DNA from 3 places in the Bradyrhizobium sp. CCBAU 11386 genome. Region 1 is predicted to be linked to each of the others. Evidence: predicted binding sites of a transcription regulator. Region 1 holds the regulator's gene; each other region holds the start of a gene.
The links. Region 1 encodes LexA, which represses DNA repair genes until DNA is damaged. Its sites were predicted from a motif close to TGTTCNNNNTGTGTTCNG; they were not measured.

Region 2: XI09_RS36240 (ribonuclease T2) is a predicted target of LexA. The motif match lies at 3,813-3,830, and genes of this name have one in related genera.
Region 3: ruvC (crossover junction endodeoxyribonuclease RuvC) is a predicted target of LexA. The motif match lies at 3,348-3,365, and genes of this name have one in related genera.

What each region holds. Positions count from the first base shown of each region.
Region 1 is NZ_LBKA01000235.1:46,742-54,201, reverse strand. It holds gene XI09_RS24200 (ComEC/Rec2 family competence protein) at 1-1,982, shown strand, start outside; gene XI09_RS24195 (GAF domain-containing protein) at 1,992-2,933, opposite strand; gene XI09_RS24190 (hypothetical protein) at 3,155-3,589, opposite strand; gene XI09_RS24185 (hypothetical protein) at 3,783-3,986, opposite strand; gene lexA (transcriptional repressor LexA) at 4,164-4,865, opposite strand; gene XI09_RS24175 (molybdopterin molybdotransferase MoeA) at 5,041-6,252, opposite strand; gene XI09_RS24170 (hypothetical protein) at 6,481-6,687, opposite strand; gene XI09_RS24165 (HAD family hydrolase) at 6,855-7,460, opposite strand, start outside.
Region 2 is NZ_LBKA01000255.1:19,518-26,977, forward strand. It holds gene XI09_RS36215 (response regulator) at 1-645, shown strand, start outside; gene XI09_RS36220 (ATP-binding protein) at 664-2,052, shown strand; gene XI09_RS36225 (DUF3617 domain-containing protein) at 2,240-2,770, opposite strand; gene XI09_RS36230 (hypothetical protein) at 2,815-3,108, opposite strand; gene XI09_RS36235 (hypothetical protein) at 3,291-3,755, shown strand; gene XI09_RS36240 (ribonuclease T2) at 3,877-4,581, shown strand; gene XI09_RS36245 (23S rRNA (adenine(2030)-N(6))-methyltransferase RlmJ) at 4,773-5,633, shown strand; gene XI09_RS36250 (cold-shock protein) at 5,882-6,097, shown strand; gene XI09_RS36255 (outer membrane protein) at 6,184-6,807, opposite strand; gene uvrC (excinuclease ABC subunit UvrC) at 7,059-7,460, shown strand, end outside.
Region 3 is NZ_LBKA01000230.1:47,867-55,326, reverse strand. It holds gene XI09_RS22295 (DUF6869 domain-containing protein) at 1-587, opposite strand, end outside; gene ruvB (Holliday junction branch migration DNA helicase RuvB) at 681-1,730, opposite strand; gene XI09_RS22285 (hypothetical protein) at 1,727-2,179, opposite strand; gene ruvA (Holliday junction branch migration protein RuvA) at 2,176-2,793, opposite strand; gene ruvC (crossover junction endodeoxyribonuclease RuvC) at 2,790-3,317, opposite strand; gene XI09_RS22270 (YebC/PmpR family DNA-binding transcriptional regulator) at 3,538-4,284, opposite strand; partial or broken gene XI09_RS46230 (methyl-accepting chemotaxis protein) at 4,411-5,307, shown strand; gene XI09_RS22260 (methyl-accepting chemotaxis protein) at 6,064-7,460, shown strand, end outside.

The DNA of each region.
Region 1 (7,460 bases):
GCCGGATGTTCGCACCGGCCATCATGATCGCGGCGGTCGCGGCCGGCTTTGCCATGGCGACCTGGAAGACGGCGCGCATCGGCCACACCGTGCTGGCCAAGCCGCTCTATTCGGTGTCGCTGTCGGGCTTCGTCGAGACCCGCGACATCCGCGAGCGCACCGACCGCTTTGTGCTGCGTGTCACGGCGATGGAGGCGCAGCGGAGCGACGTCAAGCTGGAGCGCGTGCGCCTCTCGGTGCGCAAGGGGACGGCGCCCGAGGTCGGCAGCTTCGTGCAGTTGAAGGCGCGGCTGATGCCGCCGATCACGCCGGTGCGCCCCGGCAGCTACGATTTCTCGCGCGACATGTTTTTCCAGGGCATCGGCGCCTCCGGCTTCGTGATGGGGGCGATCACGGCGGCAGTGCCGCCCGATGCCGGTGGCTTGCGGCTGCGCTATGCCGCCTTCATGCAGGGCCTGCGCGATGCGATCGACGCGCGCATCCGCGCAACACTCGAAGGTGACAATCGCGCGATCGCGACGGCGCTGCTGACGGGGCGTCGCGACGCGATCACCACGCCCATCAATGACGCCATGTTCATTTCAGGGCTCGGCCATGTGCTCTCGATCTCCGGTTATCACATGGCGGTGGTCGCCGGCGTCGTGTTCTTCGCGGTCCGCGCGCTGCTCGCTCTGATTCCGGGACTGGCGGTCGGCTTCCCCATCAAGAAATGGTCCGCGGCTGCGGCGCTGGTTGCCGCCGCGTTCTATCTGCTGCTCTCGGGCGCGGAGGTCGCGACGCAACGCTCGTTCTTCATGACCGCCGTGGTGCTGATCGCCGTCATGGTCGACCGCCGCGCCATCACGTTCCGTACCCTGGCTGTGGCGGCGCTGATCGTGCTCGCGGTCGCGCCGGAAGCGCTGGTGCATCCGAGCTTCCAGATGTCGTTTGCGGCAACGCTGGGACTCGTTGCGCTGGTGCAGATCGGCATGCCGAATCTGTTCGCTTCGCCCGATCATTCGGCGACCGCGCGCATCGCGATGTGGGGCGGCCGCGAGATCGCGATGCTGTTTCTGGCCTCGCTAATCGCGGGGCTTGCGACCACGCCCTATGCCGCCTTCCATTTCCATCGCGTCACGCCCTACGGCGTGCTCGCCAATCTCGGCGCGATGCCGGTGGTCTCTGCGCTGGTGATGCCTGCGGGACTGCTCGGATTGCTCGCGGCGCCGTTCGGGCTCGACGGCGTGTTCTGGTGGCTGATGGGGATCGGCATCGACTGGATGGTCGCGGTCTCGCGCTGGGTGGCGGCATTGCCGGGCGCCGTCGGCCGCATCCCGGCTTTCGGCATCGCGCCGCTGATCGCGGCCAGCCTGGGGATCGTCGTGATGGGCCTGCTGCGCACGCCCCTGCGCTGGTCCGGCGCGCTGGTGCTGCTGGTGGCGATCCTCTGGGGGCTGTCGGGGCGGCAGCCGGATATCCTGATCGCCGGGGACGGCCAGAGCGTCGCGGTGCGGGGCAGGGACGGGCGCCTGCAAATGATCCGGGCCAGCAAGGACGGCTTTCTGCTGAAGGAGTGGCTCGCTGCCGACGCCGATCCGCGCGATGCCGCTAGTCCCTCGCTCGCCGCCGGCGTGTCGTGCGACGAGGCCGGCTGCGTGACGCCGCTCGCCGACGGGCGCCTGGTCGCGCTGGCCTTGCGCATCGAAGCGCTGGCGGACGATTGCAGCCGCGCCGCGCTGGTGGTGACGGCGCGGCCGGCGCCAGCGGATTGTGCGGCGATGGTGGTCGACCGGCAGCGTCTCGCCGCGCAAGGCGCGCTCGCGCTGACACAGCGAGGCGACGGCTTTGTCGTTCAGGCGGTGAAAGCGAGAGGCACCGACCGCCCGTGGTCGCCGGCGACCGCCGGCGAGGGGGATTTCGGTACGAGCCTTGCGCCGCAGGCGGCGGCTCCCCGCAGCCGGGACGCGACACCGTCCGAGGCGGACATGCAGGCCGAGGATTGAACGGAACGGCTACAGGTACCAGGCCAGCACGGCGTCGAGCCCAGCACTCCCGATCACCGGCAGGGCCACCATTTGGCTCAGTCCAGACGCGCGAGCCTCTGCGGCCGCGACCGAATGGTCATGCGCGAGATCGTCGTTGAGCGCGGGCATGCCGGTGGCCCAGGCTCCGCCGATGCTGCCGTCACCCCTGGCGATGGATTTGTCCACATAGAGCGCGGCGAGGTCGGTCTGCGCGCTGCAATCGCCGGCGCGAAAGACCAGTGCTGAGCGGGCTTCGTTCGGCACCCAGATCTCGAAGCGCCGCGCAATTGGCGTCGCCTGCGCGGAGAGGAAAGTCAGCACCCAGGTCTGGTCGGCGCCGGTCCGGTAGGGCACGCCGACGCCGAGATTGATCCCGACTTCGGCGGCCTCTTCCCAGCGCAGAAAACTTTTGGCGTTGTGCAGATCCTTGATGATCAGCGGCAGGTCCGCTTTCCAGGTGCGTCCGGGCAGGCCGAAGCCGCGCGGAAACCTGGTGTGGCGGGAGTTGAATTCGAACATGTCGGCGGTGCCGTAGTAGCCGTCGACGAGCCCCATCTCGTGGGAGATATCGGGATCATTGTGCCAGAGCTCGATCGCGCCGACATGCGCCTCGTCGTCGCCGCAGAACAGCACCATCACGGCCTGCAAAAATTCGCCTGAAAACACCGGGACCGCCACGCCGCAGGTGAGGCCGGCCGCGAGCGCCTGATCGGTCCGCTTGAAATAGGAGTTGGCGAATTTGGTGAGGATCACGGGATGGCCGCTGGCCCAGGCCTTGCCGGGAAGGCCCTCGTCGTATCCGAAGCGCAAGTTCTCGCTCACGGCCTTGAACGCGGACAGCCCTTCGCCATAGAGACCGCCGCCGAATTCCAGCCGCATGCGCGTCCGGTCGGGCACCCAGAGTTCAACGACGCGAATGAAGGTTTTCATCGACCGTGCCCGCCGCCTCAAGCCATTGACAGCATCGGCGATCTGGCCGCGGAACGGACGTTCAAAATTCAGGCAGCGCCGCGCAAACTTCGTGCGACGGGGAGGCGCGGGGGGATCTCGGCGAATTGGATTCTCAGGACACAAACCATCCCGTCTCGCCGGCCACGGCCGGCGATGGCGATTTCAATCCTGGCCCCGACCCGTGAGCCGGGGTAGGTACGTCAGCCGATCGGCAGGCGGGTGATGGTCGGCCGACCATCGGCGATCACCTGCGGCTTGTGTTCACGCTCGCCGACGGGCTGGGTCACCGGCAACTGCAGCACGGTCGCGCGCTGGCCTTCGACGAGCTGCGTCACCAGTACGTATTTGCCGTCGGGGAATTCGATCGCGTCGTGATGGCGATCGGGAATGTGCGGATCGATCTTGCCGAACTTGCCGACACGGGAATTGATGGTGCGCGTCCAGATCCATCGATTGTCGTAGCGGACGTTGTCGGCGAAGGCGAGCTCCGTCCCCGGCAGCAGGCAGACTGCGACGGACATGTCGGCCTCGGAGGCGAAGCCGCGCGTCGAGGTGCCTCGGAAGGTGGTCGTGACGATCGTCTCGCCGACTTCTGCGGGACGCGTCGCGACGGCATGCAGGCTGTAGTCACACATCGGGTGCTCCTCATTCAGGGATAGCGACCCGCGCCTCCTTCGGAGGCACAGGCCTCTATCAGAGTGGAAGCATGTTAGCGTCTTCTCGGTTGTAGGCAAATCTGCGGCTTGGGTTCGCAGGCTGCCATCACAATATCTTTTTCAAATGCACGAGGAACAAAGTCCGCTCTCGCGCATTTGGCGTGCGTCTCCGTCAGCGACCAGCAGGTGCCGACCAGCCCGAATATTGCCAGGCGGGTTGCGACGGCTGCGCGACGGCATTGCGGGCATTGCGCAATTGCTCGCTCGTCGTCGTCTGCGCTGCCTTGCGGACAGGGTGTAACTGTGCGGCGAAGGCTTGCGACGCCGATGCTGCGATCAGCGCCATCGTGACGGCGCTCAAAACGATCTTGCGCATGATGGTCTCCTCGATCTCCAGCGCCGCGAAGCGATGAGGGCTTCGTGCGGCGTGCCGAGGATGTAGCGCTGGAGAAGGGGCCGGATAATCTGTGCAAAACCAGAAAGACTATCCAGCCGGAACGGACAATCGTCCGCTCCAATCGTCAACGCGCGGGTCGCCAACCGGCGGCCGCGCTCAGTACTTGCGGTACAGGCCGATCAGCTTGCCCTGAATCTTCACCCGGTTGGGCGGCAGGATGCGGACCTCATAGGCCGCATTGGCGGGCTCGAGCGCGATCGAGGCACCGCGGCGGCGGAAGCGCTTCAGCGTCGCTTCCTCGTCGTCGATCAGCGCCACCACGATGTCGCCGGTGTCGGCGCTCTCGTTGCGCTGGATCAGCGCCATGTCGCCGTCGAGGATGCCGGCTTCGACCATCGAGTCGCCGCGCACTTCGAGCGCGTAGTGCTCGCCCGAACCGAGCATGTCAGGCGGTACGCTGATGGTGTGGCTGCGGGTCTGCAGCGCTTCGATCGGTGTGCCGGCCGCGATGCGGCCCATCACCGGCACCGCGACGGGGCGCTCGCCCTCGTCTACGGGCGCGCTGGAGCCCGCTCGCACCTTGCCGAGATTGCCCTCGATGACGCTCGGCGTGAAGCCACGGCGGCTGCCGGCGGCGGCCTGGAGCTCGGGCAGCTTGATCACCTCGATCGCGCGGGCCCGGTTGGGCAGACGCCGGATGAAGCCGCGCTCCTCCAATGCGGTGATCAGGCGATGGATGCCTGACTTCGAGCGCAGGTCGAGCGCGTCCTTCATCTCGTCGAAGGAGGGCGGCACGCCGCTTTCCTTCAAACGCTCGCTGATGAATCGCAGAAGCTCGTATTGTTTGCGCGTTAACATCTCGACCAAATCCCCCGGTTGATGTCGTTCGATTCCGAGACGGTGAATTCAGCGGCGAGCCGCCAGATGCTCGAAACAAATCATGAACGGACACTATATGTTCGATATGTGTTCCGCAACTGCTTAATTTACCGTGAACGCGACAAAGTTCGCGGAACGCGCATGACCAGCGGGTTCAGGCGGGCAGTCGCAGCACCTCGCAAGGCGTGCCGGCCTCGGCCTTGGGCGCGAACGGCGCGCGCACGAGAAGTGCCTGTGCCGCAGCGAGATTCGCAAGCAGTGAGGAATCCTGATGATCGACGGGAAGGGCGACAAGCGTGCCGTCGTCGCGCCGCTCCAGACGTGCGCGCAGATAATCTTCGCGCTGGTCATTGGCACCGATGTCGCGGCCGAGCACGGCGCGCTCGCGACGGTGGTGAATCACGGCGCGGCCCGACAGAGCGCGAATCAACGGCACCATGAACAGGAAGGCGCACACATAGGACGACACGGGATTGCCGGGCAGGCCGATCACACCCATCGCTCCTAACCGGCCGTGCATCATCGGCTTGCCCGGCCGCATCGCGATCTTCCAGAACGCCATCGCGATGCCTTCATCCCTCAGCGCCTGCTGAACCAGATCGTGGTCGCCGACCGAGGCGCCGCCGGTCGTAATCAGGATATCGGCGCCGCTCTCGCGGGCGCGGCGGATGCCGGCGGTGGTGGCCTCCAGCGTATCAGCGGCAACACCGAGATCGATGGTATCTGCGCCCTCCTGGCGGGCGAGCGCGTGCAGGGCGTAGCCGTTGGAATAGACGATCTGGCCGGGACCCGGTGTGGCGCCAGGCATCACCAGTTCGTCGCCGGTGGCGAGGATCGCGACCTTCGGACGGCGTCGGATGGGGAGGTGCGGGTGATTCATCCCGGCCGCGAGCGCGAGGTCGCGCTCGGTGAGCCGGGTTCCCTTGCGCAGGAGCACGTCGCCCTCGGAGAAGTCGACGCCGGCGGGGCGGATGTGCCGCCCCGTGACGGCGGCTTGCTTGATCGTGATGCGCCTGCCCTCGGCGACCGTGTCCTCTTGGATCACGACCGCGTCCGCGCCGGCCGGAACGACGCCGCCGGTGAAGATTCGCATCGCTTCGCCGACGCCGACCGATCCCGCAAACGGCCGGCCCGCCGCGACCTCGCCGATCACGGTGAGCTGTGCGTCGACCTTGGCCGCATCGGCCGCGCGCACGGCGTAGCCGTCCATCGCCGACATCGCCTCCGGCGGCTGCGTACGCCGCGCCGCGACGTCGCGCGCGAGCACGCGGTGGTAGGCCTCATCGAGTGGAATCATCTCTTCAGGCAACGGCTCCACGCCGGCCAGCACTGCGGCGAGCGCGTCAGAAACCGGCATCAAGGCCACGGGGAAGACTCCTGCTGGGCACGTTCGGACGAATGAACGGCGAACGTTCTATCCGAGTGCGGGCGCAGAGGCAAAACAGCGACGAAGCAGGATAATTCATCCCGTCGCTCGGCCGCTCTTCTATGGAGAACGCCAAGTGCGGCGCGGCATAACCCTGACGATCAGAAAGACCGGTACGAGTATGGCCATGGCAGGACGACAATTGACGAGAGCCACGGCCAGTATCGGTCAACGACCGGTCTGCTGGTCCGGACGGGCGTCCGGCGCCACGTCGGGAGCTTTGGGGCCTTGATCCTTGTCGGGCAGCGGATCGGCCTGGGATTTCAGGTCGGCGGCCTTGCTGATCAGCTTGGCGGAAAGGTCAGAATCCGACGTCGTTCTGGCGAATTCGAGCAGAAGAGAGGCCTGTTTGGTGAGATAGGTCTTGCCCAACACGATGATGCGTCCGTCCGTAGAAGTCCCAACGGACTCAAGAGTCCGGAAGCGGGCATTCCGTTCCCGGAACTCTGTATAAAAATGTACAAAGTGATTTGGTTCCTCATCTCGGGCGAGATCGGTTCCGCGGAACTCCCCGGTTTCACCCGCCGGCCGGTGTATCTCGATCAGATTCCCAGCGCTTTGAGCGCATCGCCGACGTCGCGGGGCGAGGTCACATGCACCGCGGTCAATCCGCGCGCCCGCGCGCCCTCGACGTTTTCGGCGAGGTCGTCGAAGAACACGATGCGCCTGGCGGGCACGCCGATGGCCGCCACGACATGGTCGAAGGCCGCCGCGTCCGGCTTGCGCAGGCCGATGCTGGACGACAGATAAAGCTCGCGGAAATGGCCGAGCAGGCCGGCATACTCCTTCGAGAAATGGTCCACATGCGGCCGGTTGGTGTTGGAGAAGGCGTAGAGCGGCATCCGCTTCGCCGCACGCTGCAATAGCTCCGCGATATCAGGCATCTCGCCCGCGAAGATCGCGTTCCAGCCCTCGAGGAATTGCGCATCCGAGATGCCGATCCCGAGCGAGGCGCGCAGCGAGGCGAAATAGTCCTCGTCGCTGATCTTGCCGACCTCGTGCAGCCGATAGGCCTCGCTGTCGCGCACATAGCGGGCAACGATCGCCTCCGGCTTGCAGCCGGCATGTCCCGCCCAGCAGGCGATCGCCTTGGAGAAATCGATGTCGAGCACGACGCGCCCGAGATCGAACAAAAGCGCATCTGCGCT
Region 2 (7,460 bases), on a different contig from region 1:
CGCCGCATCCGCGATCTGCTGTCGCGCTTCCTCGCCAGCGAAGGCTATCGCGTCTCGACCGCGGCCAGCGCCAGCGATGCGCGTTCGAAGCTCATGGGCCTGCATTTCGACCTCTTGATCCTCGACGTCATGATGCCCGGCGAGACCGGCTTCGACCTCGCCCGCTTCATCCGGACCTCCTCCTCGGTGCCGATCGTGATGCTGACGGCGCGCCATGAAGCGGAAGCCCGCATCGAGGGCCTTCAGATCGGCGCCGACGACTATGTCGCAAAACCGTTCGAGCCGCGCGAGCTCGCGCTGCGCATCAACAACATCCTCAAGCGCGCCGCCCCGCCGCCGCAGGCGGCGGTGGTGGAGAAGATCGCGTTCGGCCCCTACGTCTACCATCTCGATCGCGGCGAATTGCGCCAGGGCGAGGAGGTCATTCACCTCACCGACCGCGAGCGCGAGATGCTGCGGATTCTCTCGGAGACGCCGGGCGAGACCGTGCCGCGCAGCGCACTGACCGGCAATGGCAGCGTCAACGAGCGCGCCGTCGACGTGCAGATCAACCGCCTCAGGCGCAAGATCGAGACCGATCCCGCCAATCCGCTGTTCCTCCAGGCGGTGCGCGGCATCGGCTACCGGCTGGTGGCATCACCATAAAGCAGTGAAGCGCGACCGATGAGCACGATCGATACCGGCCTGACGCTGCTGAAGAGCGCCGCCGGCCGCGTATCCGCCGCCAATGGCTGGATGGGCAACGCGTTCAAGGGCTGGATGCCGACCGGCCTCTATGCCCGCGCGCTCCTCATCATGATCGTGCCGATGGTGATCCTGCAATCGGTCGTCGCCTTCGTGTTCATGGAGCGGCACTGGAACACGGTGACGCGCCGCCTGTCGGCCGCGGTGGTGCAGGACATCGCCGCGCTGATCGACGTCTACAAGGGCTATCCGCAGGACAAGGACCGCGACCAGATCCGCCGCATCGCCCAGCAGCGTTTGGGCCTCGTCGTCGATTTCCTGCCCGCCGGCGACATGCCGCCGCCGGGGCCAAAACCGTTCTTCTCGCTGCTCGACCAGACGCTGTCGGTGCAGCTCGGCCGCCAGATCGGGCGCTCGTTCTGGATCGACACGGTCGGCCGCTCCAACCTCGTCGAGATCCGCATCCAGCTCGACGACGCCGTGATGCGGGTGTTCGCGCAGCGCAGTGCGGCCTACGCCTCGAACTCGGAAATCTTCCTGTTCTGGATGGTCGGCACGTCCTCGATCCTGCTGATCGTCGCAGTGCTGTTCCTGCGCAACCAGATCAAGCCGATCCTGCGTCTTGCCGATGCCGCCGAAAGCTTCGGCAAGGGACGCGAGGCACCGAACTTCAGGCCGCGCGGCGCGCGCGAGGTGCGGCGCGCGGCGGTCGCCTTCCTCGAAATGAAGTCGCGCATCGAGCGCACGATGGAGCAGCGCACCGCGATGCTGGCCGGCGTCAGCCACGATCTGCGCACCATCCTGACCCGCTTCAAGCTCGAGCTGGCGCTGATCGGCGACAGCCCGGAGCTCGAGGGCATGCGCAAGGACGTCGACGAGATGTCGATGATGCTGGAAGACTACCTCGCCTTCGCCCGCGGCGATTCCGGCGAGCAGTCGCAGCCGACCGACATGGCGCAGGCGCTCGAGGAGTTGCGCAGCGATGCCGAACGCCACGGCCACGCTGCGACCGTCGCATTCAACGGACTGCCGGTGGTGACGGTGAAGCCGGCCTCGTTCAAGCGCTGCCTCGCCAACCTCGTCACCAATGCGGCGCGCTACGGCAAGAGCATCGCCATCACCGGCCAGCGCGATCACCGTTATCTGACCGTCACGGTCGACGACGACGGCCCGGGCATTCCCGCGCATCTGCGCGAAGAGGTGTTCAAGCCGTTCCTGCGGCTGGACAACGCCCGCAACCAGGACGAAGGCGGCACGGGCTTAGGCCTCGCCATCGCCCGCGACATCGCCCGCTCCCACGGCGGCGACATCACGCTCGGCGACAGCCCGATGGGCGGATTAAGGGCGAGCGTGCGAATACCGGTGTAGCTGTTCTTACCTCTCCCCGCTTGCGGGGAGAGGTCGGATCGCCCCCGGCGATGCGAAGCATCGTCCGCCGCGATCCGGGTGAGGGGGTACAGGTCCCTCGACGATCGCGCCTGTGGAGAGAGGCCCCTCACCCCAACCCTCTCCCCGTAAGAACGGGGCGAGGGAGCGCACCGGTTTCGCGGTGAGCCTACTTCGGCAGCAGGTTCTTCAGCTTGTCGACGTCGCGCACGTTCATCTTGAAGCCGCCGGGCATCACGATGTCGCCGGGCTTCTGGTCCGGCTTGCAGGCGCCCAGCCATTTCGCTTCGAGCGTCATGGTGGTGTCGCGCCCCGCGGTGCCGGCGGCGCCGCCTTGCGCGTGTGACGAGGTCTTCACCGTATAGGCCGAGTTGAAATCGCCGGTGATCTCGGCATGCGAGGTGGTGCTGATGCCGGCGACGCTGCACTCGGAATCGCTGACATAACCGGTCGCGGTCTTCTTGATGTCCTGCTTGGCGCAGATCTGCTTGGCCATCGGGGAGACGTTGTTGTTCATCTCCTTGTCGACGGTCTCGTCGGTGCAGTGCTGCATGGTCATTTCCGGCATCGCAGAGCCGCTCCTGACCATCTTCAATTCCCACAGGCCGGCCTTGCGCACCGGCAGATCGTCGGCGCAGGCGCTGCCGGCCGACAACACGAAGCAAACGGCCGAGCCGAGCAAAGCAAGTTTGCGCGTCATGTGGGATGCTCCCGGCTGAGAGATCGCTGCGCTACGGAAACGCCTCAGTACAGCGTGCGGATCGGCTGATCGGCGGCGCCATAAGGCACCCAGCGGCAGGAGAACGAGATGTATCCGCCCTCATAGGCCTGCACGCCGAGGAATTTGACGACCTTGCCGTAGCGCGCGCAATGATCGACCGCGACCTGCCGCGCATCGACCTGATTGGCCATCGAATAGGCGATGATGCCGCCGGTGTCGTTGCCCTTGAACGGAGGCACCGGAAGGATATCGGCGCGCGCCGACTGGCTCGCCATCATACCCAGGGCAAGAAGGCCGGCGGCCGCAATGATTCGCATTCCCGTTACTCCAATTGGTTGGCGCCAGTTTACGGTGCCGGGACGGAAGTGAAAAGAACTGAAGCCCTGTCGAATGCGACGTTATGGTCAACTCCTGGCCAAGTGTTGCCGCGCTGCACTTGACCTCACCCGCCCTTCGCGGCACCGTCCGACCTTCGCAGATCATGCTGTCTGGATTGCCCATGCGCGCCTCGACCTCCCTGAAATCGCTCCGCTTTGCCGCCGTGCTCGGCCTCCTGTTCGGGGCGCTGTCGCTCGGTGAGGCCAGGGCGGCTAATCCGCTGGAGCTGAACTTCTGGCTGAGCGGACCGCGCTATGACGGCAGCGTCGCCGATTGCGACAAGGCGCTACCGACGATCGCCACCCAGTTCTGGGAGAAGGAAAGCGCCTTCTGGAATTCCTCGTTGAAGATCACCGGCTTCTCCGCCGTGCGCGAGGCCGCGTTCCGGCCCTGGCAGTCCGACAACATTCCGCGCCGCTATTGCACCGGCGAGGCCATGCTCAACGACGGCAAGGTGCGCAAGGTGCATTTCTCGATCATCGAGGACGGCGGCTTTGCCGGTTACGGCAATGGTGTCGAATGGTGCGTGGTCGGGCTCGACCGCAACTGGGCCTACAATCCGGCTTGCCGCGCCGCCAAGCCCTAATTCGACAAGCCCTGATTCGGACCTAGCCCAGCGGCCTGACGGAGGCCGCCCGAATTTTGTTCTTGAAATGTTCTTATCGCCTGCTAGGCTCGATTGCACAGTCTAGTTGAGGGGCGTCGCCATGTTTCATTCCAGATTGCACTCATTCTCCCGCCTGATGATCTCGCTGGTCCTTGCCCTGCCCCTTGCCGCCGGGCTGGTCTCGCTGGCGGGCGTCGCGCAAGCCCAGGACAAGCGGCAGAACGCGCCCGGCGAATTCGATTTCTACGTGCTGTCGCTGTCGTGGTCGCCCTCCTTCTGCGAGGAGGCGGCCGAGCGCGGCGGCCGCTCCCAGATCCAGTGCAGCGGCCGGCCCTATGCTTTCGTGGTGCACGGGCTGTGGCCGCAATATGAGAACGGCTTTCCGGAATATTGCCAGCGGCCGGCGCCGCGGCTGAACCGCAGCATCGTCTCCTCGATGCTCGACCTGATGCCGGCGCCGGGCCTGATCTTCAACGAATGGGACAAGCACGGCACCTGCTCGGGGCTCGCCGACCGCAGCTATTTCGAGACGATCCGGAAAGCGCGCGCCGCGATCAAGATTCCGGCCGAGTATCTCGACCTGTCGCAGGCCAAGACCGTGGCGCCGGCGGAGGTCGAGGAGGCCTTCATCAAGGCCAATCCGGGCCTCGGCAGCGCCGCCGTCTCGGTCACCTGCAACCGGACGCGGCTTTCCGAGGTCCGCATCTGCCTCAGCAAGGACCTGCAATTCCGCGCCTGCGAGGAGATCGACCGCCGCGCCTGCCGCCGCGACCAGGTGACGATGCCGCCGATCAGGGGTGGGTAGACGGGCTCTCGTGCCCCGGATGCGGTGCAATGCGCCGCGAAACGCGGCGTGGTGCACCGCTGATCCGGGGCCCATCACGAACGAAGAAGCTGGGTCCCGGCTCAGCGGCGCAGCGTTACACGCTGCACCGCGTCCGGGACACGCATTAGTGCCTCTTTGCTCAGGCCGTGACGTGGCGTAGTGCTCTTTCCATGAACTACCGTCACGCCTTCCATGCCGGCAACTTCGCCGATGTCATCAAGCACATCGTGCTGGCGCGCATCCTCACTTACTTGCAGGACAAGCCGGGGGCGTTCCGCGTCATCGACACCCATGCCGGTGCCGGCCTGTACGATCTTGAAAGCGACGAGGCGCGGCGCGGCGGCGAATGGCTGACCGGCATCGCGCGGCTGATGCAAGCGCGCCTGTCGAACGAGACCGCCGCGCTGACCAAGCCTTATCTCGACATCGTCCGCGCCTTCAATCCGAAGGGCGAGCTCAAGGCCTATCCGGGTTCGCCGCTGATCGCGCGCGGCCTGCTCAGGCCGCAGGACCGCCTCGTCGCCTGCGAGCTCGAGCCGAAAGCACGCAAGGCGCTGATCGACGTGCTGCGCCGCGACGAGCAGGCCCGCGTGGTCGATCTCGACGGCTGGGTGGCGCTGCCGGCCTTCGTGCCGCCGAAGGAACGGCGCGGGCTGGTGCTGATCGATCCGCCATTCGAGGCAAAGAACGAGTTCGAACGGCTGGGCGAAGTCTTCTCGGAGGCTTTCGCAAAATGGCCGACCGGTATCTATGTAATCTGGTATCCCGCCAAGAGCCGGCGCGCCACCGACACGCTGACGCAGCTCGTGGCGCGGCTCGCAGCCGCAGCAAAGCCGCCGGGCAAATGCCTGCGCCTCGAATTCAGTGTCGCGCCGCAAGCCGACGGCGCCGCCCTCACCTCTACCGGACTGCTGATCGTCAATCCCCCTTACACGCTGCATGGCGAGCTCAAGACGATCCTGCCCGAGCTCGAAATGCCGCTCGGCCAGGGCGGCGCTGCCAGATTCCGATTAGAGGTGCCGAGGCCGTAACACTCCGGCATTTAGGAAAAAGATGCAGGAGCGGTAGTCAATCTGCAAAGAACCGTATTATGCTATTTCCGTGACTGGCTTTACGTTCCGCTTCCGCGAATGGTTGCGGCGGAGTGAAGGCCTAAGAAAGATCCGGCCGGACCGAAAGGTCCGCCCAAGGATGGCCAGCTCCCGGGCTCCGTAAGGCCCGGTCATGTCGTGACGTGAGTCTGCGTCGCGGCGGAGGAGCAATGAGGGGGAGTTTCCCGATGGCCATGACGGGAACGGTCAAGTTCTTCAACGGCGAGCGCGGCTACGGCTTTATCAAGCCGGATGACGGCGGTCGCGATGTCTTCGTTCACATCACTGCTGTGGAGCGAGCGGGACTGAAGGACCTTGCCGAAGGACAGCGTATTACTTTCGAAGTCGAACCGGACAAGAAGGGGAAGGGACCGAAGGCGGTCAATTTGGTCATCCTCTCCTAGCGGGCCTGACTCAAAAAACCTGGCGCAAAAAAGTCCCGGCCGCGAGCGGCCGGGAGGTTATTGTCCGGTATTTTCTTATTTGGCTATCAGAAGTGATAGTTCACGCCTGCGCGCACAACGCTGGCGCTATAGCCGTTTGACACGCCTGTAATTGCGAACTGACTCGTCGACAGATCGATGTAGAGATATTCGAGCTTGGCGGTCCAGTTGGGCGCGAAGCCCACTTCCGCACCGGCACCGATGGTCCAGCCGGCGCTGGTGTGCGACTCGGTCCAGCCGAAGGTCTGCGCGCGCAGCTCGCCGAAGGCGAGGCCGGCGGTGCCGTAGAACAGCACGTTGCTGAAGGCATAGCCGGCACGGCCGCGCAGGGTGCCGAACCACGGATTGGAGAACTTCCACGGCGCGAAGGTGTCATCAGCGCCGGCGGCCTGGATATCGCCCTCGACGCCGAACACCCATGGACCGTTCTGGAAATTATAGCCGGCCTGAATGCCGCCGACGAAGCCGGAGGGCTTTACGGGTGAGTTACTCACCGACCCCCACTCATAGCCGAGATTGGCACCAAGATACGGACCAGCCCAGCTATAGGCATTGAGCGGCTGATTGACGGTATAGGGCGCACGCTGCCCGTAACTGAGATCGGCGGCCTCTGCCGAAGCTGTCCAGCCGGCGGCAACCAACACGGCTGCGCCCACAACGAGCCTCTTCATCACACACTCCAACGCAACTGCCGTAAACCGGTGCGATGCCTGCGCCGCCGCGCCGGGCCATGTCGCATGGTTACGGAACCAAGACCTTTTCGCGTAAGATTTATCGAGAGTTTTAAGTTAAAGGGCTGTTAAGACCCGTTACCGCGCGCTTAACAGACTTAAGGAAGCGTTACCGGGAACTGCGCCGCCATCCTGTGCGTGCAGCATGGCCGGAACTTCAAATCGGCATCCCCAGCGCCTAAATTCGTCCCATGGTTCACGATTCCACCGACGATCCGGACGACGCCCGCGCGCGCAAATCCAGGCGCGGCATGGCACCGGACGCCCCGTCCCAGGAGACGGCACCGCCGGACCTCGATCCCGCCACCACAGGCGGCGACGACGAGGACGACGCGCTGCTGCCTGACATCCTGGAAGAGAGCGGCGCGGTCGGCGAAGAGCCGCTGGCGACGGGTCATGAGGCGATCGAGCGCGCGGTCCGGCTCGCGCCGACCTCGCCCGGCGTCTATCGCATGCTCAATGCGAATGCCGACGTGCTCTATGTCGGCAAGGCCAAGAACGTCAAAAAGCGCCTCTCCAACTACGCGCGCCAGAATGCGCCGCAGCCGGCGCGCATCCTGCGCATGATCGCCGCCACTGTGACCGTGGAGATC
Region 3 (7,460 bases), on a different contig from region 1:
AACAGATTGTCGTCCTGGTCGCGCTCGGATCTGGAATATTGCTCGACCCAGGCGCGCGCAAGCTCGGCGACCGACAGGTTGGCACAATCGAGCGGCTCGCGCGGCGTGCGCTGCGCCAGATGGTCGGCATGCCACGCCTCGCGATCGGCGAGGCCTGCAATGCGCGACATCAAGGGATCGTCGGGACCGACATGCACGCCGCCCAGCAGCCAGCGCAGCCGGTCATTGTGCGCGGCTTCCTGCTCGACACGCGCCATCACCTCCGTGCCATGCGCATAGAATAGCGCCAGCAGGAACTTGTCGTTGAGCTGCATCACCGTCGGCTTGTCGGCCTCGGTCTTGAGAACATCGAGCACGAGATCGAGGGCGGCTTGCGGCCTGCGATGCGGCAGATGGTCGAAATAGATCTTGATGGCCCAGATGCTGCCGACCTGGTCGCGACGGCTGACGCGCTGAAGCGCGCACCACATCGACGCCAGCTCGCCAAGCGGCATCGAATCCAGCAGCGCCTCGGTCTCGTCGGGCGTGCGCAGCTGCGGCGCGGCCGCGATGGTCTCGAGCAGCCTCGTGTCGTCCGTCGGCGCCATTCCTTCCCACTCCAGTCCGTGTGCGGCAATCCTGCTCGCCGCGCGTTCGGATTAGTGCCGGGATGGAACCGGTGGGTTCACCGACTGCGGCGATCAGTCGTCGCTTTCGTCGGTGCCGAACAGGCCGAACTGTGCCGCATCGCGATTGGGTTCGGCGAGGCCGAGATGGCGGAAGGCGTGCGAGGTGAGCAGCCGGCCGCGCGGGGTGCGCTGGAGATAGCCGCACTGGATCAGATAGGGCTCGATGATGTCCTCGATCGCATCGCGCGGCTCGGAGAGCGCTGCGGCCATCGTCTCGACACCGACGGGACCGCCGCCATAGTTCATCGCGATGGTCGTGAGATAGCGGCGGTCCATGGCATCCAGGCCCGCGGCGTCGACCTCGAGCGCACTGAGTGCGTGATCGGCGATCTTGCGATCGATCGTGTCGGCATTCGCAGCCGAAGCGAAGTCGCGCACGCGCCGGAGCAGGCGCCCGGCGATACGCGGCGTGCCGCGGGCGCGGCGCGCGATCTCGTTGGCGCCATCCGCACTCATGCCGACATTGAGCACGCGCGCGCCGCGAGTGACGATGCTTTCCAGCTCTTCGATGGTGTAGAAATTCAGCCGCACCGGAATGCCGAAGCGGTCGCGCAGGGGATTGGTGAGAAGACCCGCGCGCGTGGTGGCGCCGACCAGAGTGAACTTCGACAACTCGATCTTCACCGAGCGCGCCGCCGGGCCCTCGCCGATGATGAGGTCGAGCTGAAAATCCTCCATCGCGGGATAGAGCACTTCTTCCACCGCAGGGCTCAGGCGATGGATCTCGTCGATGAAGAGCACGTCGCGCTCTTCGAGATTGGTCAGCAGGGCGGCGAGGTCGCCGGCCTTGGCAATCACTGGGCCCGACGTGGCGCGAAAGCCGACGCCGAGCTCCTTGGCCACGATCTGCGCGAGCGTGGTCTTGCCGAGGCCGGGGGGCCCGACGAACAGCACGTGATCCAGCGCCTCGCCGCGCTTGCGCGCCGCCTCGATGAAGATCGAGAGATTCTTGCGGGCCTGCTGCTGGCCGACGAAGTCGGACAGCGATTGCGGGCGCAGCGCGGTGTCACCGACGTCATCGGAGCGGCGCTCGGGCGTGACCATGCGGTTGGGCGTTGTCATATGGCCAGCCTATCAAACAATCTTCCGACGCACAGGGACAGCTGGACGTTAACGACCAAGATCGCGCTCTGCACCCACACCTCGGGCTCCCCGACGAAATCGAGCGACTTGGCCGTCGAGACCATAAGCACGAAATACAAGGCGGGCGCGAGAAGAAGGACATTCCACCACGCCACACGCCCACGGAGTCGTCCAATCCCGACAATGACCGCCGAGGCAATGAGAGCGGGCAAAGCCCACATCTTCAAACCAAGCAGCGTAATTCCGATCGCGTCGCGCGAGATCGAGAAACAGCGAACGACTCGGCTGAGGAAACATCCGGAAGCCGAAAACGCGATTGTTTCGAGAATACCCGCGATCACTGTCATCAGGAAAACAACGAGGAAGGCGCGTCCGAGATTCACCAGCTCCGGCCTACCTGATCCTTCGGCGTATAGGCCAGAACTCACTTCGCGAGCTCCTTCAGCCCGAGCCGGATCAGTTGCGCCGTCTCGGCATTCTCGCCCGCACTCCGCGATGCGGATGCAATCGCGGCGGCGGCCTGCGGCTGGCCGTAGCCGAGATTGACCAGCGCGGAGATCGCGTCCGCGACGGGCCGCGGCGCGCGCTGGTCGTCGACGGCGCCGGCAAGATGCACCACCGCCGGATCGACATTGGCAAAGGCGGGCGCCTTGTCCTTCAACTCGGTGACGATGCGCTCGGCGACCTTGGGGCCGACCCCGGGCGTGCGCGCCACCGCGGCCTTGTCGCGCAGGGCAATCGCATTGGCGAGGTCGGACGGCGCCAGCGTGCCGAGCACGGCGAGCGCGACCTTGGCGCCGACGCCCTGCACGGTCTGGAGCAGGCGAAACCATTCGCGCTCCTGGTCGGTGCGAAAGCCGAACAGCTTGATCTGGTCCTCGCGGACATAGGTCTCGATCGACAGCACGGCGGCCTCGCCCGGCGCGGGCAGATGCTGGAGCGTGCGCGCCGAGCAATGCACCTGGTAGCCGACGCCGCCGACGTCGAGGATGACATAGTCCTCGCCGTAGGAATCGATCAGGCCCTTCAGCTTGCCAATCATATCCCCACCACCTTCAGCCTGAGCGCCGTGCTCTGGCGGTGATGGGCGTGGGTGATGGCGATGGCGAGCGCGTCGGCGGCGTCGGCTGACGGCGGCTCGGCTTTCGGCAGCAATATCTTCAGCATCATCGCGATCTGTTGCTTGTCGGCATGGCCGGCACCGACCACGGTCTTCTTCACCTGGTTCGGCGCGTATTCGGCGACGCTGATGCCGAACATTGCGGGCGCCAGCATGGCGACGCCGCGGGCCTGGCCGAGCTTCAGCGTCGCAACGCCGTCCTTGTTGACAAAGGTCTGCTCGACCGCCGCTTCCATCGGCTTGTGATCGGACAGGACCGCCGCGAGCCCTTCATGGATCGCAAGCAGGCGGCTCGACAGTGGCAGGTCGTCCGGCGGTTCCACCGAGCCGCAGGCGACATAGATCAGGCGATTGCCCTCGGCCTCGATCACGCCCCAGCCGGTACGGCGCAGGCCGGGGTCGATGCCGATGATGCGAACGGGGCCACGAATCGGGAGCGCAGTCATGGGCCAGTGATAGCGGCTGGCTGCTTGGAGCGAAACAGAAACAGAACGAAAGTAACAGGGGAAGTGGGGCGCATGAGGCGGGTGCTGCCCGCCACATTCTCCGATGTCATACCCGCGAAGGCGGGTATCCAGTACGCCGCGGCCTCTCCGTATCCTCCCGGCGTCTCTGGAATACTGGGTCGCCCGGTCAAGCCGGGCGACGACAGCGGAGAGTGCAGCCCTACCCGCCCATCTTCGCCATCAGCGCGTCCGACACCTCGAAATTGGCGTAGACGTGCTGGACGTCGTCGTGCTCGTTGAGCAGGTCCATCAGCTTGAGCAGCTTCTCGCCGGTCTCGTCGTCCACGGCGACCGTGTTCTGCGGCTTCCAGATCAGCGCGGCCTTGCGCGGCTCGCCGAACTTGGCTTCCAGCGCCTTGGCGACGTCGCGATAGCCTTCGGTCGAGGCGTAGATCTCGTGGCCGCCTTCGCCCGAGATCACGTCGTCGGCGCCGGCCTCGATCGCGGCATCGAGCACGGCGTCGTCGGAGGCGACGCTGCGGTCGTATTCGATGATGCCGGTGCGATCGAACATGAAGGAGACCGAGCCGGTTTCGCCGAGGTTGCCGCCTGACTTGGTGAAGAAGGAGCGGATGTCGGAGGCGGCGCGGTTGCGGTTGTCGGTCAGCGCCTCGACGATGACGGCGACGCCGCCGGGACCATAGCCCTCGTAGCGGATCTCGTCATAGTTCTCGCCGTCGCTGCCGAGCGCCTTCTTGATCGCGCGCTCGATATTGTCCTTCGGCATGTTCTCCTGGCGCGCGGCGATCACGGCGGCGCGCAGGCGCGGGTTCATGGCGGGGTCGGGCGTCCCCAGCTTGGCGGCGACGGTGATTTCCCGCGCCAGCTTGCCGAACAGCTTCGACTTCTGGGCATCCTGCCGCCCCTTGCGGTGCATGATGTTCTTGAATTGGGAATGTCCGGCCATGCGTGGTCTCGTAAAGGAATCGTCAGCCAAGGTGAGGGTGGGAAGCGCGGCCTTATAGGCCGCCAACCCACCGAAATCAAAGAGGCTCTGCGACTTTAAGGTAACACAGTAATGCCTCGCGCCTAGATGTCAGGCATCGTTAACCCTGACTTCATTCCGGGCTGCGAAAATAACGTCCGACCGTCCCCCGACAAGAGAGACCTGATGGCGTTCGGACTATTTCGGAAGCGTCTGCCGGACATGGCTGCGCCTGCGGCCGCCCCGCAGGCCGCACAGCCGCCGGCCCATTCCGAGCCCGGCCCGGCCACGGAGGGCGATTCTGCCAGGGAAATCCTGGAACTGCTGGAACTCGAGCTGGGCGCGATGATTCGCCAGCTCGAGCGCGCCGCCAATTCGGTAGCCGGCGGCGCCGAAGCGACCGCCGTGACGCTTGCGGCCATTCGCGACCGCACCGACGCCCTGACCGGCCGCACCAACGCCGCGCAGTCGACCGCATCCACCTTCGCCCATGCCGCCGACAAGTTCACCCAGTCCGCCCAAGGCATCGGGGCGCAGGTTCGCGCGGCCGGCAAGCTCGCCGACGAGGCCAGTGCCGCGGCGCAGGAAGCCCGCGCCAATGTCGACCGCTTGCGGGAATCCTCCGCCGCCATCGGCAACGTCGTCAATCTGATCGCGCAGATCGCGCGGCAGACGACGCTGCTCGCGCTCAACTCGACCATCGAGGCCGCGCGCGCCGGCGCTGCGGGCAAGGGTTTTGCGGTCGTCGCCACCGAAGTGAAGGCACTCGCGGTGCAGACCCAGGGCGCGACGGAAGAGATCACCAAGAAGATCGACGCGCTCCAGCGCGACGCCGCCGGCTCGGCCGATGCCGTGCACCGCATTTCGCAGGCGATCGAGGCGATCCGCCCTGTCTTCGAGACCGTCAATGGCGCGGTCGCCGAGCAGAACGCCACCACGAGCGAAGTCTCCGGCAATGCCGCCAGCGCGTCGGAGTTCATCGTCTCGGTCGGCCAGAGCGCGGCCGAGATCGATGCTGCAACCAAGGCGGCCGAGACCCACGGCGAGAACGTCGCCAGCGCCGGCAAGGCGGTCACCACCTTCGCACAGAAGCTGAAATCGCGCTGCGCGGTGCTGCTGCGCCAGAGCGAGCACGACGACCGCCGCAAGACCGAGCGGCTGCCCTGCCATCTCAAGTTCGAGAGCGCGCGCGCCGTGATGCCGGTCTATGAGATCGCGATGGACGGCGTGCTGCTCGGCGGTGCGGACGCAGGCCGGCTGGCACCGCAAGCGATGATCGAAGGCAGCCTCGAACAGGTCGGCGCCTGCCGCCTGCGCGTCGTCGAGCAATCCAAGGCCGGAGCCCGCGCGCATTTCGTCAATCCCAATGCCGAGCTCCGCGAGAAGATCGAAGACCGGCTGTGGTCGATCCATGAGGAGAACACGGAGTTCGTCACCCGCGCCATGGAAGCGGGTAACGCGCTGACCGCGATCTTCGAGCGGGCGGTTGCACGCGGCGAGGTTGGGATCGACGACCTGTTCGACACCGACTATGTGGAGATTGCGGGCACCAATCCGCAGCAATACCGCACCAGATATCTGGACTGGGCCGACCGCGCGCTGCCGCCGTTCCAGGAAGCGTTTCTCGCCAAGGAACCGCGCATGGCGTTCTGCGCCATGGTCGACCGCAACGGCTTCCTGCCGGTGCACAACAAGATCTATTCGCATCCACAGCGGCCGGGCGACGTCGCCTGGAACACGGCCAACAGCCGCAACCGGCGCATTTTCAACGATCCGGCGGGGTTGGCGGCCGCGCTCGCCGAACGATTGATCGACCAGCTCGCCGACCGCATCGGCGGTCTCGGCGTGGAGCTCGCCGACATTGCCGGCAACGTCCAGGAAGTCGCAAACCGCGTCGCGAACCAGTCGGAACGGTTCCATCATCTCCAGGAGATGGCCGAGACGATGGTTTCGGCCAACCACGACATCGCCAATGCGTCGCAGGCGGTGCAAACGACGACGTCCGCTGCGGTCGGCGAGATCGCGCAGTCGCGCAGCGCGGTCGATACCGCCGTCAACCGCATCTCCGAGCTTGTCGCGGCCGTTGGGCGGATCGAGGCGCGCTTGAGCGCGGTCGGCTCGGCGCTGGCGCAGGTGGCCAAGGTGTCCGGCTCGATCGAGGCGATCGCGAAACAGACCAATCTGCTCGCTCTCAACGCCACCATCGAGGCAGCACGGGCCGGCAATGCCGGCCGCGGCTTCGCGGTGGTCGCAAGCGAGGTGAAGAACCTCGCCGAAGCCACCCGCCAGGCCACGCACCAGATCTCCGACACCGTGCGCGATCTCGACGGCCAGATCGAAGGCCTGATCGGCGAGAGCAGCGACGCCTCGCAGCGCGCGAAGACCGCCGGCGAAGGCGCCCAGCAGATCTCCAGCATCATCTCCCGCGTCCAGCAGGGTTTCGCCTCCGTGGAAGCGGAGATCGACAGCGTCGCGCGCGCGGCGACCTCCAATCTCGGCCATTGCGACACCGTCATCAGCGAGCTCAACGAGCTCGCCAAGGGCGTCGACCTCTCCTCGCGCGATCTCAAGAGCGCCGATCAGCGGGTGACAAAGCTGCTCGACACCTCCGAAGGCCTGATCGCGATGATCGCCGACAGCGGCGTGGAGACGTCGGACGCGCCGCTGATCCGCGCGGTCGTCGAGACCGCCAAGCGGATCTCGGCCGAGTTCGAGGCCGCGATCGATCGCGGCGAGATCACGCTCGACCAGCTCATGGACGAGAAGTACCGGGAAATTGCCGGCACCGATCCAAAACAGTATCTCACCAGCTACGTCGACTTCACCGACCGCGTGCTGCCCGCCATCCAGGACCCGATCCAGAAGTCCGACCCGCGCATCGTGTTCTGCGTCGCCTGGGCCAAGGGCGGCTACCTGCCAACCCACAATCCGAACTACCGCCTGCCGCAGGGCAAGGACCCAGTCTGGAATAACGCCAATTGCCACAACCGCCGCCTGTTCACCGATCGCGCGGTGAAGAAGGTCGCAGGCAGCACCAAGCCGTTCCTGCTCCAGACCTATCGCCGCGACATGGGCGGCGGGCAGTTCGTGCTGATGAAGGACCTGTCCTCGCCGATCATGGTCCGCGGCAAGCACTGGGGCGCGTTCCGGATGGGCTT